2 regions of the Janthinobacterium sp. PSPC1-1 genome follow, and region 1 is predicted to be linked to the other one. Evidence: predicted binding sites of a transcription regulator. Region 1 holds the regulator's gene; the other holds the start of a gene.
The links. Region 1 encodes NrdR, which represses ribonucleotide reductase genes. Its sites were predicted from a motif close to CACNANATNTNGTG; they were not measured.
Positions count from the first base shown of each region.

Region 2: ACP7EG_RS27145 (ribonucleoside triphosphate reductase) is a predicted target of NrdR. The motif match lies at 1,791-1,804, and genes of this name have one in related genera.

Region 1 is NZ_JAFCWP010000012.1:35,650-42,859, forward strand. Features, by position in the region: gene ACP7EG_RS26080 (pilus assembly protein) at 1-2,460, opposite strand, end outside; gene ACP7EG_RS26085 (pilus assembly PilX family protein) at 2,457-3,065, opposite strand; gene ACP7EG_RS26090 (PilW family protein) at 3,126-4,103, opposite strand; gene pilV (type IV pilus modification protein PilV) at 4,100-4,666, opposite strand; gene nrdR (transcriptional regulator NrdR) at 4,905-5,369, opposite strand; gene glyA (serine hydroxymethyltransferase) at 5,513-6,757, opposite strand; ZMP/ZTP riboswitch at 6,869-6,993, opposite strand.
Region 2 is NZ_JAFCWP010000014.1:16,686-23,895, reverse strand. Features, by position in the region: gene ubiU (ubiquinone anaerobic biosynthesis protein UbiU) at 116-1,153, opposite strand; gene ACP7EG_RS27150 (hypothetical protein) at 1,316-1,732, shown strand; gene ACP7EG_RS27145 (ribonucleoside triphosphate reductase) at 1,851-3,599, shown strand; gene nrdD (anaerobic ribonucleoside-triphosphate reductase) at 3,596-3,793, shown strand; gene ACP7EG_RS27135 (anaerobic ribonucleoside-triphosphate reductase activating protein) at 3,786-4,490, shown strand; gene ACP7EG_RS27130 (Pls/PosA family non-ribosomal peptide synthetase) at 4,639-7,210, shown strand, end outside.

The sequences.
Region 1 (7,210 bases):
GGCTGCTGCCGCGTGCAGCAGCGCCTGCGGCAGATAGGCAAACACTTCGCTGCCCGTGCGCGCATCGAAGGCATGCAGCAAGCCATCGTTGGCGCCCAGGTACAGCATTTTGCGCCGCTGCAGCAGCGTCTGGCGGTGCAAGCCATAACCGGCGCCCGGCATGCCCAGCCCGGGCGCGCCCACGTACAGCAAATTGGCGTATGGTGCCGCCCCCAGGCTGCCCGACCTGCGCCGCAGGAAGCCGCCCGGCTGGCCCACCTCGTGCGTGCGCTGACCCAGCAGGTACGCCAGGCGCACCTCCCCTTGCCCATCCCCGCCGTCGAATGCGTTGCGCTGTTCCGCGTCGAGACGGTTCCAGGCCAGCGGCATCAGGCTGCCCTGGGCGTCGAGCGTGTAGACGGGACGCAAGACTGTCGGCGTTCCATCCGGTGCCACCTTGTCCAGCCCGCCGGCGCGCCACCATGACTTGCCCGGAAGCAGCGCGCCAGCGGCGCCCACGGCAAACGCGGCGCGCGACAAGCTCATGCTGCCATCGGCCAGGCGCAGCTGCGTCTGGAACCAGTATGCCTCTTCCGTCCCGCTGGCCAGCGCCATCAGGGCCGGTCCGGCAAGCGTCGCCGGCAAGGTAGCCTTGTCGGCAGCCGCAAAGGCTGAGCGCAGTCCCGCGATCAGGGCAGCCGGGTCGCTGCCGGGCAAGTAATGGGCGGGCCAGCGGCCGTCCACGCTCCACTCCTCCAGCGCGCTGCCCGTTGCGCTCTTGTAGGGGTTGGCGTCACCGTTCGCATCGAGAAAGCCGCCATATTTGGCCGCCAGCAACAAGGGTGTGGAGGCGGGCGTGGCGGCAGGCACGCTCGCCGGGTCGCCCTGGCGCAAGTCGCCCGCATAGTGCTCGACCTTTGCCACGCCGTCGTTCTTGCCGCCAGGACGCAGTGGCTGCACATGCGACCAGTAGGCCAGGCCCGCCGCATGGTAGCTGGCACCGCCCGCCCCGTGGGCCAGCAGCTCCAGCGCCGCCAGTTCGGGCCGTGGTGCGGGATTGCCCTGCGCGCCGCTGCTTTCCAGGCTGCCCACCGCGTGCGTCCAGGCCATCGCATCAAATGGCGGCGACGCAAAGCCATCGGCGGCGCAGGCGCGGTCGCCGTTGGATGCGGGAGCCACAGGAACATTGCCGGGCACGTAGCGGTCGAGCACCATGCCCGCATCGCCGAGGCTGACGACGACATGGCGCTGGCAGCTGGCCGTTTGCGGGTCGCTCCATGGAGTCACGACCGGCAAGCCGTCGTCGATGGCGGGCGGGGCCGTGGCAGGCGGCACCGGGGCGCTCGCCTGCCTTCCCTGCAGGTAGCGCAGCGATTCGTACAGCAATTCGGCCAGCGGCGCCGCCCTCGCGTATGCACCGGGATGTCCGGCGTTGCTTCGGCCCAGGCCATTGATGTAAGCGGTCACCCCGCCGCCAGGGCTCGCAGCTTGAGACATATAGACGCCAGTGACTCGATTCCATTCGGCGTCGGCATTATCTTGCGGCAGATAGTCGGGCGCCGTCCAGCGCTGCCGTCCCACGTGGGCCAGCGGTGCGCGCAGCACGCCGCCATACACGGGACCGGCGCTGGCGCTCACGCCGTTCAAGTGGCCAAACACGCCCACGCGCAGCCGGCCGCCATGGCGCTGCACGGCGCCCACGGGCTTGTAGTTCTTGCCATACGCCAGACACAAGTCGTCGCGCAGCGGCCCTTCTTCCGTGTCGCAGACGCGCACGCGCGCGAGAAACACACCGTGCGTGGCGGCAGTGCCGGGCGCGTCGCAACTGCCGCCCGGCGGCAAGCTGGCGTCGCCGAACAGCAGGCGGTTGTGGCAGGAAACGATGGCCAGTTGCGCCAGCGCAAACGGCGTCGCCGCCGCCACGCCGGCCTGCAAGACCTTGCGCGGGAAAAAGACAGAGTGGGCAAAGAAGTCGACGGGGCCGTCGCCATCGGGCAGGTAAGCGCGCTGCAGCACCGTCTTGCGCACCTCGTCGATGACGCGGTCGCCGCCCGTCAGTGCATAGCGGACGATATCGAGCAAGCTGGCGCTGGCCCAATTGAGAAAGTTACCACTAAAACTATCGCCGCCGCAGCCGTGCAGCGCATCGGCCCGTTTCAACACAGAGAAGTAAGCGGTCGCTACGCGCAAGTCCGGCAGCATGACACCATCCTTGCTGCGGTACGGATAGCTGTAGCACATGCGCGCATGAAAGTAACCGGCGTACTCGCGCTGCGGCGCATAGTCGCCGCCATGCGCAGCAGCGGCGGCCGCATGCGTGAGGGACAGGTTGAGCAGCAGATTCGGCGGCACCCTGGCACCGTGCAAGCCCGCGTCGGCCCGTGCCAGCGTCACCGTCGGCTGGGCCGCAACGGCACCACAAGCCAGGCAAGCCAGCAGCGTCAGGCAGGCGTACAACAAAGCGAATGAGCAAGCCCTCATGGCCCCGCTCCCGCCGCCTCTTTGCGATAGTAGCTTTGCAGCACGACTTGCGTGCTTTCCTGCGCGCCAAAACCGATGGCCGTGATGCGGTACACATAGCTTTCCGTGGCCAGGCCGCCAGTCACTGCCGCCGCCTGCGCGCCGGGCGGGTGGAACGGCAGCAGTTCGATCAGGTAGCGGGGCCGGCGCGACGGCAGGAAACCCTGCCCCGTCGGCATGACGGCGCCCGTGAACTGGCCATATGGCACCGCGCGGCTGCTCCCTTCGGCGCCATCGAGGTCCGTACTTAGCCAGAGTGCTGGCGCGTCCGGCGCTGCAGGCAGGCACAGGCCCAGTGCGCCTCCCTCGCCACAGTCGTCCGCGAAGCCGGCCGCACTGCCTGACGCGAAGAGGCTGCTGCGTCCCGGTGCGCCGGGCAAGCCTTCGATATCGTTCTGCGCATCCACCAATGCCTCCTCCGCCGCCTGAAACGCGATCTGCCGGTCGCGCTCGCCGCGTGCCGCCTTTTCGCCCTGCAAGGCCATCTGCGCCGCCGATATACCCAGCAGCAAGATGATCACCAGCAGGCACAGCACATACACGAGGGTGGCGCCACCGTGACGCACACGAGCTACGCACCAAGGTTCGCAACAGCGCCCGCCCGCGCCAGCCATCATGGCGCCCGCCTAGACCGGCCCGTTGCGCAGCATGATGCTTGTCTGCACCAGTTGTCGCAGCCGCGAGCGCGTCGCGGCGGGCAAGGCCGTGCGCGCGATGCGCACGCCCGTGTCGCCAGCGCCGTGCGCCTCGGCATATGCCTTGCCGAACAGGTCGAACTGCGCCGGTCCCAGTTCCGCCATCTTGTTCGCCTGGCCCGCTTCGCCATGCAACAGCAGCGCCACGCGCACGCCGGCCACGCGCTTCCAGTGCGTGCGGCGATACAAATCGCGCTGGCGCGCGGCCGCATCCTCACCCACCAGCACCAGCGCCGCATCGAAGGCGTCGAGCGCGCTGGCGTTGACATAGCGGTTCGCCACGCCGTCGGGCGGCATATCCGTGTCGAGGCCATACAGCACCTGAAAACCATCGACGCCACGGATGATGGCGTCCGCCCCCCAGCCGTTCGCGCCACGGTATTTGCAGCGCAACTCGCCCTCGCCATCGGCGCCCTGCGCCACATAGAAAATGCTCCAGCCCCGCTGCGCCTGCGTTTGCGCGGCCCCCACGCCGAAGCCCGCACAATTGAGCACGGAACCGTCGCCACCCTCTTCCTTGCCGGCGCCGTAGTAGCGCAGGGCCAGCACATCGCTGCCATGCAGGGCGTCGGGCAGCGCGCCGCTGATGCCCTCGCTGTTCTTGCCCAGGCTGTGCGCGTCGAGGCCGGCGATATTCGCGCTGTCGTGCGCGGCATGGGCGACGGGCGCGGCGCTGCTGTCCCAATTTACATAGGCCGTCTGGCGCACGGCGCGGGTGATGGTGTCGAGCGCATAGCGGCCGTTGTCGTCCAGGCGCGCACTGGAGGACTGGTCGCCATAACTGCCGCTGGCCGCCAGCAGCACGCTATTGGCCGCCAGCATCAACAGCGCGCCCAGCGACAGGGCCACCAGCAATTCGAGCAGGCTCATGCCACGATGCCGGCGCAAGCGGGCGTGCATGCCGTTCATGCGCCGCCTCCGCCCAACTGGAATGTCAGCCTGGGCAGCGACTCGCCTGCCGCATTCACGGCGGGCGAACCATCGGGCTGTCGGCCACGCCAGCCCAGCTTGATGACGATGGGTGCGCCCTTGCCGCCGCTGCACGCCCACTGCAAGCCTTGGGCGGCGGCATCCCAGGCGGGCGCGTCGCGGCAGATATGCAGGCGTGCGCCGGGCAAGGCCGATTGCAGCTGCTGTTTCCATTCGGCGATATCGAATTGCGCCAGTTCGGCCGCGCTGCAGGCGCCAGCACCAAAACAGTCGGGCGCGCCGCCTGCTTCGGCGTCGTCCGCCGCCGCATAGGCCACGTTCAGGTAGGGATTGCCCGTATCGGGGCCATTCATAAGCACGCTGTTCGCGCGCATGCGTTCGGCCATGCCGGCGGCGAGTTGCACGCCCGCCGACAACAGCGCCGACTCGTGGCGCGCGCGCAGGGAATGCAGTTGCAGGATGCTGGCGCCCAGCAAGCCCAGCGCCAACAGCAACAGCGACACCAGCACCTCGACAAGGCTGCTGCCACCCGCAGGAAACATAGTGCGACCGCCATTGCGCATGCGCTACTCCCTTCCGCAGACAGAGTCGCAAGAACAGGCGGCCCAGCTACACGATAGGCGCGCGCAAAAAAACGGGTCTGCGCTGGCGCAAACAGCACGGCGATAAGGTGAGAAGAACAGCGTTGGGATTGATCAGACCGCTTGCCAGGCGAACGCTGGCGTGGTGCACACGGGGCGCAGAACCGGCCCCGTTTTCAAGTTTTCAATAAGGTGAGCGTCAGGGCTTGCTGCGCGCCTGTCCCACTTCGGCGATCGCATCCTGGAACTCGGCCAGGTCTTCGAAATTCTTGTAGACGGAGGCGAAGCGGATGTAGGCGATCTTGTCGAGGCGCTTGAGTTCCTGCATGACGAGTTCGCCGATATAGCCGGAATCGACTTCGCGCAAGCCGCTGGTCAGCAGTTTTTCCTGGATGGAGGCGATGGCCGTATCCACGGAGGCGGCCGCGACGGGACGCTTGCGCAAGGCCAGCATCAAACTGCCGCGCAACTTATCCGCAGCGAACTCCGTCCGGCTGCCATTCTTTTTGACGACGGCCGGCATGATAAGTTCAATGCGCTCGTACGTGGTAAACCGCTTGTCGCATTTGCCGCAACGGCGGCGGCGCCGAATGGCATCCCCTTCCTCCGATACGCGCGTATCGAGAACCTGGGTGTCGCCGTGCTGGCAAAATGGACATTTCATGGGCTGGCTACAACTTTATAGTAATAATTACGGGAAATCGCCGCCCTTGTACAAAGGGCGCCCGAATCACTCCGGGCGCCCTTGGGCACGAAGGAATGTGTCATACAGAATCTTACTCTGTATGACACATTCTGGACAAATAATTATGCGTACACTGGATGCGCGTCGGCCAGCACTTTCACGGCCGCTTTCACGCGCTCGATGGTGGCGGCGTCATGCGGATTGTCCAGCACGTCGGCGATCAGGTTGCCCACTTCTTCCGCTTGCGCTTCCTTGAAACCGCGCGTCGTCATCGCCGGGCTGCCCAGGCGGATGCCCGAGGTGACGAAAGGTTTTTGCGGGTCGTTCGGGATGCCGTTCTTGTTGCAGGTGATGTGCGCGGAACCGAGGATGGCTTCGGCTTCCTTGCCCGTCAGGTTCTTGGCGCGCAGGTCGACCAGCATGACGTGCGATTCGGTGCCGCCGGAAACGATGCGCAGGCCGCGCTTGATCAGGGTTTTCGCCAGCACGTCGGCGTTCTTGACCACTTGCTTCTGGTATTCGACGAATTCCGGGCTCAGCGCCTCCTTGAAGGCGACGGCCTTGCCGGCGATCACGTGCATCAGCGGGCCGCCCTGGATGCCGGGGAAGATGGCCGAGTTGATGGCTTTTTCGTGCTCAGCCTTCATCAGGATGATGCCGCCGCGCGGGCCGCGCAAGGATTTGTGCGTGGTCGAGGTGACGAAGTCGGCGAATGGCACCGGATTCGGGTACAGGCCGGCGGCGATCAGGCCGGCGTAGTGGGCCATGTCGACCATGAAGTAGGCGCCCACTTCCTTGGCGATCTTGCCGAAACGCTCGAAGTCGATCTTTTTCGAGAAGGCCGACGCGCCGGCGATGATCAGCTTCGGCTTGCGTTCACGGGCCAGACGTTCCATTGCCTCGTAATCGATGTCTTCTTCCGCCGTCAAGCCATACGACACGACGTCAAACCATTTGCCGGACATGTTCAGCGGCATGCCGTGGGTCAGGTGGCCGCCTTCGGCCAGCGACATACCCATGATCAGGTCGCCTGGTTTCAGCACGGCAAAGAACACGCCCTGGTTCGCCTGCGAGCCGGAGTTCGGCTGCACGTTCGCGCATTCGGCGCCGAACAGTTTTTTCACGCGGTCGATGGCCAGTTGCTCGGCGATGTCGACGAATTCGCAGCCACCGTAGTAACGCTTGCCTGGATAACCTTCGGCATATTTATTCGTCAGCTGCGAGCCTTGCGCTTCCATTACGGCTGGCGACGTGTAGTTCTCCGACGCGATCAGTTCGATGTGGTCGTGCTGGCGCGTGTTCTCTTTTTGAATGACGGCGAACAATTCAGGATCGACGTTGGCGAGGGTGTGATCTTTTGCAAACATGTAAAAACTCCAAGTATGAGGGTGCTTGTACTGGCAGGTTGGATCGAATGAGGGGAGCCGGCGTTAAGTGAATAACAACATTGGACAGGCAGCCTCTTCGTGCTTTTCCATAGTGGCTACCCAGGCGAACGGCTGATGAAAAATCTCACGTTTCCCGGTGGGTGCCCACCTTTCGCCGGTTTGCCGATCGCCATCCATGGAGATCGCCCGACTTTTCGCCAGTCACGTGAGACGTAATGGAAATCAAATTGTAAGTTAAGTGCCCAAATTGAGCAAGGAATGCAACCGTGCGGCTATAATCGCCGCGCGCCATCGCAGCCCGGGCATGGGCACAGGCCGCCCCGCAGCGTGCCTGCGGCTCTTAAGCTGAACGTAAACCTGGCTGCGGCATGTAAGCGTATGTTACGAAGCTTGCCATTGTGCCCCCCGGATTTACAATGCTGCGGTGCAACT
Region 2 (7,210 bases), on a different contig from region 1:
TATTTTTTAAGTTACAAAACCGTAGCGAGCGGCCCGCGGCGAGGCCGAGAAGCGCAGCCGTGCTCGAGCACGGTGAGCATCGCAGGCCGCGCCCCGGGACGCGCAGTAGATTTTGCTATTTCCAGGAGCGATGGTAGGCGCCTAAAGTGTGCTGCTGACCCTCGGCCAGCTTGTCCATGGCCGCCATCCAGCCCGGCTTGACGGCGTAGCGCGGATTGCCTTCGCGGCAGGCGTCGATCGCTTCGCGCCACACGCGCGTGACCTGCGCCACGTAGGCGGGACTGCGCTGGCGCCCTTCGATTTTCACGGCGCGCACGCCCATGGAAATCAGTTGCGGCAGCAGCGCCAGGGTATTCAAGCTGGCCGGCTCCTCGATCGCGTAATACTCTTCGTCATTGACTTCGAAACGCCCCTTGCACAGGGTCGGATAGCTGGCGTTTTCACCGGGCGCGTAGCGGTCGATCAGCACGCCGTTCAGGCGCGACTCCAGGCCATTCGGCGTTTCCAGCCAGCGCACGGCCTTGGCCGGCGAGCACACGCCGTGCGTGTTCGGCGCCTCGCCCGTCGCATACGACGACAGCGCGCAGCGCCCTTCGACCATCACGCACAGGCTGCCGAAACCGAACACTTCGATCTCCACCTCCGTCTTGGCTATCAGTTGTTCCACCTGCGCCATCGACAGCACGCGCGGCAGCACGGCGCGGGCGATGCCGAAGTGTTCATGGTAAAAATTGATGGCTTCGTAGTTGGTGGCCGAGCCCTGCACGGACAGGTGCAGGCGCAGCTGCGGCTGGTGCTGTGCCGCGTAGGCCATCAGACCCGGATCGGCGACGATCATGGCGTCGATGCCGGCTTGCGCGGCGCGGTCGATGGCGCTGCGCCACACGGCCCAGTTGTGCGGCTGCGGATAGGTGTTCAGCGCCAGCAGCACCTTGCGTCCGTACTGGTGGGCGTAGCGCACGCCCTCGGCGATGGCCTTCTCGTCGAAATTGAGGCCGGCGAAATTACGCGCATTGGTGGCGTCGCGAAAGCCCAGGTAAACGGTATCGGCGCCATTGTCGACGGCCGCTTTCAAGGCAGGCAGGCTGCCGGCGGGGCAGACCAGTTCCAGCGGTCCGGCCACGCGGGTGGCGGTAGTTGATTCAAGCATCATGATGTTCACAGTCCTGTATCGGCTCAGGGTGCAGACTATAGCCCCGCCCATGCTGCCCAGTCCTTGACGCAGGTGAAGGAATGCATGCATGGCTGGCGCACCTTCAACTTGCTTGACCTGGCTGTAAAATGCCCCACTTTTCTCCCTCTTCGATTGCCCACCATGACCCGCAAACCGCTGCTGATTTTCCTTCTGACCCTGTTCCTCACCGCGCTGCAAGTACAGTGGGCCGGCCCGGCCGATGGCTATGACGCGGGGACCATCTCCGTGCTGTCACCGGAAGTGCTGGGCGCCTATCCGGGCGTGCTGCTGCTGTTCCTGCTGGCCGTGTTCGCGCGCCGCCAACTGCCGCTGCTGCGTCAGGCCGCCATCTGCACGGGCCTGCTGGCCATCTATTGGCTGCTGGCGAACTACGTCACGTTCGATGCGCGCGTGGCCAGCTGGAGCACCTATACGCCACTGGAAATCTGGGCTCACGTACTGCCCGCCTCCGTCGCCAGCATCGCCGCCTGCGGCGCCGCGTTCTTTTGCGCGAGCTGGCTGATCCTGCGCGAAACGCGCTGGAACAAAACCGGCTGAGGTGGTTTTTTCACCTGGATCAAGGATACGCGAATCGCTTGCACGCCCCCTTTGACGGCACTACATTTAGTGGATAACCTTCATAAAAACACCGCATGTTGTGTTTATTGGAGGTTTCATGACGACGAATGCAGTTTCCCCCACACGCGGCCAGGTCGATGTCGCCGCGTCCATCAATGAATACCTGGAGCGGCGCGACTGGCGCGTCAACGCCAACGCCAACCAGGGTTACTCGCTGGGTGGCCTGATCCTCAATGTGTCGGGCAAGGTCATCGCCAACTACTGGCTGGACCAGGTGTATCCGCCGGAAGTGGGCGCGGCGCACCGCGAAGCGGCGCTGCACATCCACGACCTCGACATGCTGGCCGGCTACTGCGCCGGCTGGTCGCTGCGCACCCTGCTGCATGAAGGCTTGAATGGCGTGCCGGGCAAGATCGAATCGGGCCCGCCGAAACACATGTCGAGCGCCATCGGCCAGATCGTCAATTTTCTGGGTACCCTGCAAAACGAATGGGCCGGCGCCCAGGCGTTCAGCTCCTTCGACACCTACATGGCGCCGTACATCCGCAAGGACAGCCTGCGCTACGAAGACGTGCGCCAGTACATGCAGGAGCTGATCTTCAACCTCAACGTGCCATCGCGCTGGGGCACGCAGACGCCGTTTACCAACCTCACGTTCGACTGGGTCTGCCCGGACGACCTGCGCGAGCAGATTCCCGTCATCGCCGGCCAGGAGATGGACTTCAGCTATGGCGAGCTGCAGGCCGAGATGGACATGATCAACCGCGCCTACATCGAGATCATGATGGCGGGCGACGCCAAGGGCAGAGTCTTCACCTTTCCCATCCCCACCTATAACATCACCGAGGATTTCGACTGGCATAGCGAAAATGCGGAACGCCTGTTCGAGATGACTGCCCGCTACGGCCTGCCCTACTTCCAGAATTTCATCAATTCGGAACTCAAGCCGAACATGATCCGCTCCATGTGCTGCCGCTTGCAGCTGGACTTGCGCGAACTGCTGAAACGGGGCAATGGCCTGTTCGGTTCCGCCGAGCAGACGGGCTCCCTGGGCGTGGTCACTATCAACTGCGCGCGCCTGGGCCACTTGTGGCGCGGCGACGAGGCAGCGCTGCTGGCCGACCTGGACCGCCTGCTGGAACTGGGCAAAGTCAGCCTGGAAATCAAGCGCCGCACCATCGAAGAACTGATGCAGCAAGGCTTGTTCCCCTACACGAAGCGCTACCTGGGCACCCTGCGCAACCACTTTTCCACGCTGGGCGTGAACGGCATCAACGAGATGATCCGCAATTTCAGCGGCGACGCTTACGACATCACGTCCGCCGAGGGCCATGCGCTGGCGATCCGCCTGCTCGACCACGTGCGCGCCCGCATGGTGGCCTTCCAGGAAGAGACGGGCCACATGTACAACCTGGAAGCGACGCCGGCCGAGGGCACCACCTACCGCTTCGCCCGCGAAGACCACAAGCGCTATCCCGCCATTTTGCAGGCGGGCACCGTCGACAACCCGTATTACACGAACTCGTCGCAACTGCCCGTGGGCCATACGGACGACCCGTTCGAGGCGCTGGAATTGCAGGACGCGCTGCAGCGCAAGTACACGGGCGGCACGGTGTTGCACCTGTACATGACGGAAGCGCTGTCGGATGCGAATGCCTGCCGCGAACTGGTCAAACGCGCGCTGAGCCGCTTTTCGCTGCCCTACATCACGGTCACCCCCACCTTTTCCATCTGCCCGCGCCACGGCTACCTGGCCGGCAAACATGAATTCTGCCCCACCTGCGACGCGGAACTGATCGCCCGCAAACAAGCCCACCCTGTTCCATCACTTGAGGAAACACCATGAACGCACGTCCCGACTTCACTCCCGCCATCACCCTGCTCGACAGCGAACGCCAGCGCTGCGAAATCTGGACGCGCGTGATGGGCTACCACCGCCCCGTCGCCTCGTTCAACATCGGCAAGCAGGGCGAATTCCACGAGCGCCAGTACTTTACGGAAGCGAGCGCCCGGGTTGGCCAGCCCGCCTGCCGTGGCTGAGTTGAAAGTGGGCGGCCTGACGCCCTTTTCCGCCACCGACTACCCGGGCAAGCTGGCCGCCGTGGTGTTCGTGCAGGGCTGCCCCTGGCGTTGCGGCTATTGCCACAATCCCCATCTGCAGGCGCGCACGCCGCAGGGCACCATGCCCTGGCAGGACGTACTGACCTGGCTGCGCCGCCGCGTGGGCCTGGTCGACGCCGTCGTCTTCAGCGGCGGCGAAGCGTGCATGGACCCGGCGCTGGCGCGCGCCATGCAGGACGTCAGGGAACTGGGGTTCGGCATCGGCCTGCATACGGCCTGCATCTATCCGCAGCGCCTTCAGGAAGTGCTGCCCCTGGTCGATTGGGTGGGCTTCGACATCAAGGCGCCGTTTGCCGACTATCGTCATGTGACCCGCGTGGCCGGTAGCGGCGACCCGGCGCGCGCCTGCCTGGACGCCATCCTCGCCAGCGGCGTGGCCTACGAATGCCGCACCACTACCCACCCGGACTTGCTGCCGGACGAACAACTGCTGGCCCTGGCCAGCACCCTGGCCGCGAAAGGCGTCGACAACTACGTGCTGCAGCAGTTCCGCGCCGAAGGCTGCCAGGATGCGGCGCTGGCCGGCCGCCCCCTGCACGGCTATCCGGCGGCGAGCACGGTGGCGCAAATCGGCGCCATGTTTCCCCGTTTTACATTCCGTAATCATGGCAGTTGAGCCTGCAGTCACATAATTGCCGAAAGCGCAGCAAAATTCCCCGTTCTGCAACGCTGAAATGTCTTGCGTGCTGTAATGTATCAACTGTGCCGCGCACCACGCGCAGCCCGTCAGATTCCTCACACCGCATTACAGATAAGCGTCATCCATGAACGATTTCACCGCAGTCAGCCCAGGCATCCCTTCCACCCACGCCGACATCCTGTACGGCCCGCCGCGACCGGATCTGCTGCGCGAGGAAGTGCTGGCCGACCTGCTCGAAGCGACGGCCCTTCGCTGCCCGCAGCAAATCGCCCTGATCGACGGCGAGCGCCGCATCACGTATGCGGAACTCGACGCGCAAGCTGGTCTTGCCGCGTCGCGCCTGGTGGCCGCCGGCGTCAAGCCCGGCGACATCGTGGGCCTGTGGCTGCCGCGCGGCGCCCCTCTGCTGCTGATGCAGGCGGCGATTGCCAAGGCGGGCGCCGCCTGGCTGCCCGTCGATGAAGACACGCCCGTGGAACGCCTGCAGGTGTGCCTCGATGATGCCAACGGCTTTGGCGTCATCAGCTGCGCGCAATTTGCGCCGCGCCTGGAAGAAGCAGGACTTGACCGTCCCATGTGGACGGCGGAAAGCCTGCTGGCCCCCGCCGCACCGGGCGAACTGCTGCCCGCGCGCGCAACCGTCCTGCCCGAACACCCCGCGTATGTGATCTACACCTCCGGCTCGACGGGCAAACCCAAGGGCATATTGATCAATCAACGCAGCATCTGCCACTTCCTGCGCAGCGAAAACGCCGTGCTGGAAGTGACGCAAGCCGATACCGTCTACCAGGGTTTTTCCGTCGCCTTCGACATGTCGTTCGAGGAAATCTGGATCGCCTACCTGGTGGGCGCCACCCTGTGGCTGGGTCCCAAGGAGATTTCGGGCGACCCGGAAGCCTTGCCGCGCGCGCTGGCAGCCAACCACGTCACCGTGCTGCATGCCGTGCCGACCCTGCTGGCCCTGTTCGCGGAAGAAGTGCCCAGTCTGCGCCTGATCAACCTGGGCGGCGAGATGTGCCCGGAATCCCTGGTCGAGCGCTGGTCGCGCCCGGGCCGCGCCATGTTCAACACCTATGGCCCCACGGAGGCGACCGTGTCGTGCAGCCTGGCGCGCCTGCGGCCCGGTGAACCCGTCACCATCGGCACGCCGCTGCCCAACTATGGCTTGCTGGTGCTGCAGGTAGCCGAGCCGGGAGAAAACCGTCCCTTGACTTTGCTGCCGCGCGGCGAGACGGGTGAGCTGTGCATCATCGGCCCCGGCCTGGCCGAAGGTTATCTGGGCCGCCCCGACCTGACGGTGGAAAAATTCCTGCCCAATCCATGGGCGACCAGCGAGGATGACGCGCGCCTGTACCGCACGGGCGACCTGGCGCGCATCGATCTTGATGGCCAGGTGCTGTGCCTGGGCCGCGCCGACGACCAGGTGAAAATACGCGGCTTTCGCGTGGAACTGGGCGAGATCGAAGCCGTGCTGGCGCAGCAGGCAGGCGTGGGCACGGTGGCCGTGTTGCTGCGCAAGGATGATGGCATCGACCAGCTGGTGGCCTACATCGTCGGCAGCGAGGATGCCCCCGACAATGCCCTGTCCACAAAAACCCTGCGCGCGGCCCTGAACCTGCATCTGCCGCCGTACATGGTGCCGGGCCGTTTCGAGCTACTGCCGCTGATGCCGCGCCTCACCTCGGGCAAGATCGACAGAAAAGCGCTGAAGGCCATGCCGCTCTCGACGCCGCCGGCCGGCGAGGCGGGCGAGTCGGACATGCCGGAAACGCCGGCCGAAACGGCCCTGTTCGCGGCGCTGGCAACACTGTTCCCGGGCCAGCCGATACGGCGCCAGTTTGATTTCTTCAGCGACCTCGGTGGCCACTCCTTCCTGGCCGCGCGCCTGGCGTCAAGCCTGCGCGCCAATCCGGCCTACGCCCACATGACGGTGCGCGACATTTATCACAATCGCCAGATCGGCAAGATCGCCGCAGTACTGAACGAAGCGCCTGCGCTGGCCACGCCGGAAGCGGATTGGACGCCGCCATCGGCCATGAAGCGCTGGCTGTGCGGCGCGGCGCAGGCGGCGGCCGTGCCGGGCCTCGTCACCTTGCGCATGGCGCAGTGGATGGCGCCCTTCTTTACCTATCACTTCTTCACGGGCGACACGGGAGACACCGTGCCGCGCGCCATCGCCGCCTCGATCGGCGTGTTCTTGCTCGCGACCCTGGCCGAATTTGCCATCGCGATTGCCGGCAAGTGGCTGATTGCCGGGCGCCTGAAGCCGGGCAGCTATCCGCTGTGGGGCGTCACCTATTACCGCTGGTGGCTGGCCGACCGCCTGGTCGAATCGGCGCCCGCGTATCTGCTCAGCGGCTCGTCGCTGAACAGCTGGTGGCTGCGCGCGCTGGGCGCGAAAGTGGGCAAGGAAGTGGTCATCGGCTCGATGACCCTGCGTGCGCCCGACCTGCTGTCCATCGGCGACAACGTCAGCGTCGGCAATGCCGTCAACTTTGAAAACGCCCGCGTGGAACGGGGCCGTTTGCTGCTGGGCCAGATCAGCATCGGCGACGATGCCTGCATCAGCTCTTACGCGATTTTGGAAGGCAATACCAAGGTGGGCGCCTTCGGCCACCTGGAGGGACAATCCGCGCTGGCCGATGGCGTGAGCGTGCCGGCGGGCCGCATCTGGACCGGTTCGCCCGCGCGCGACA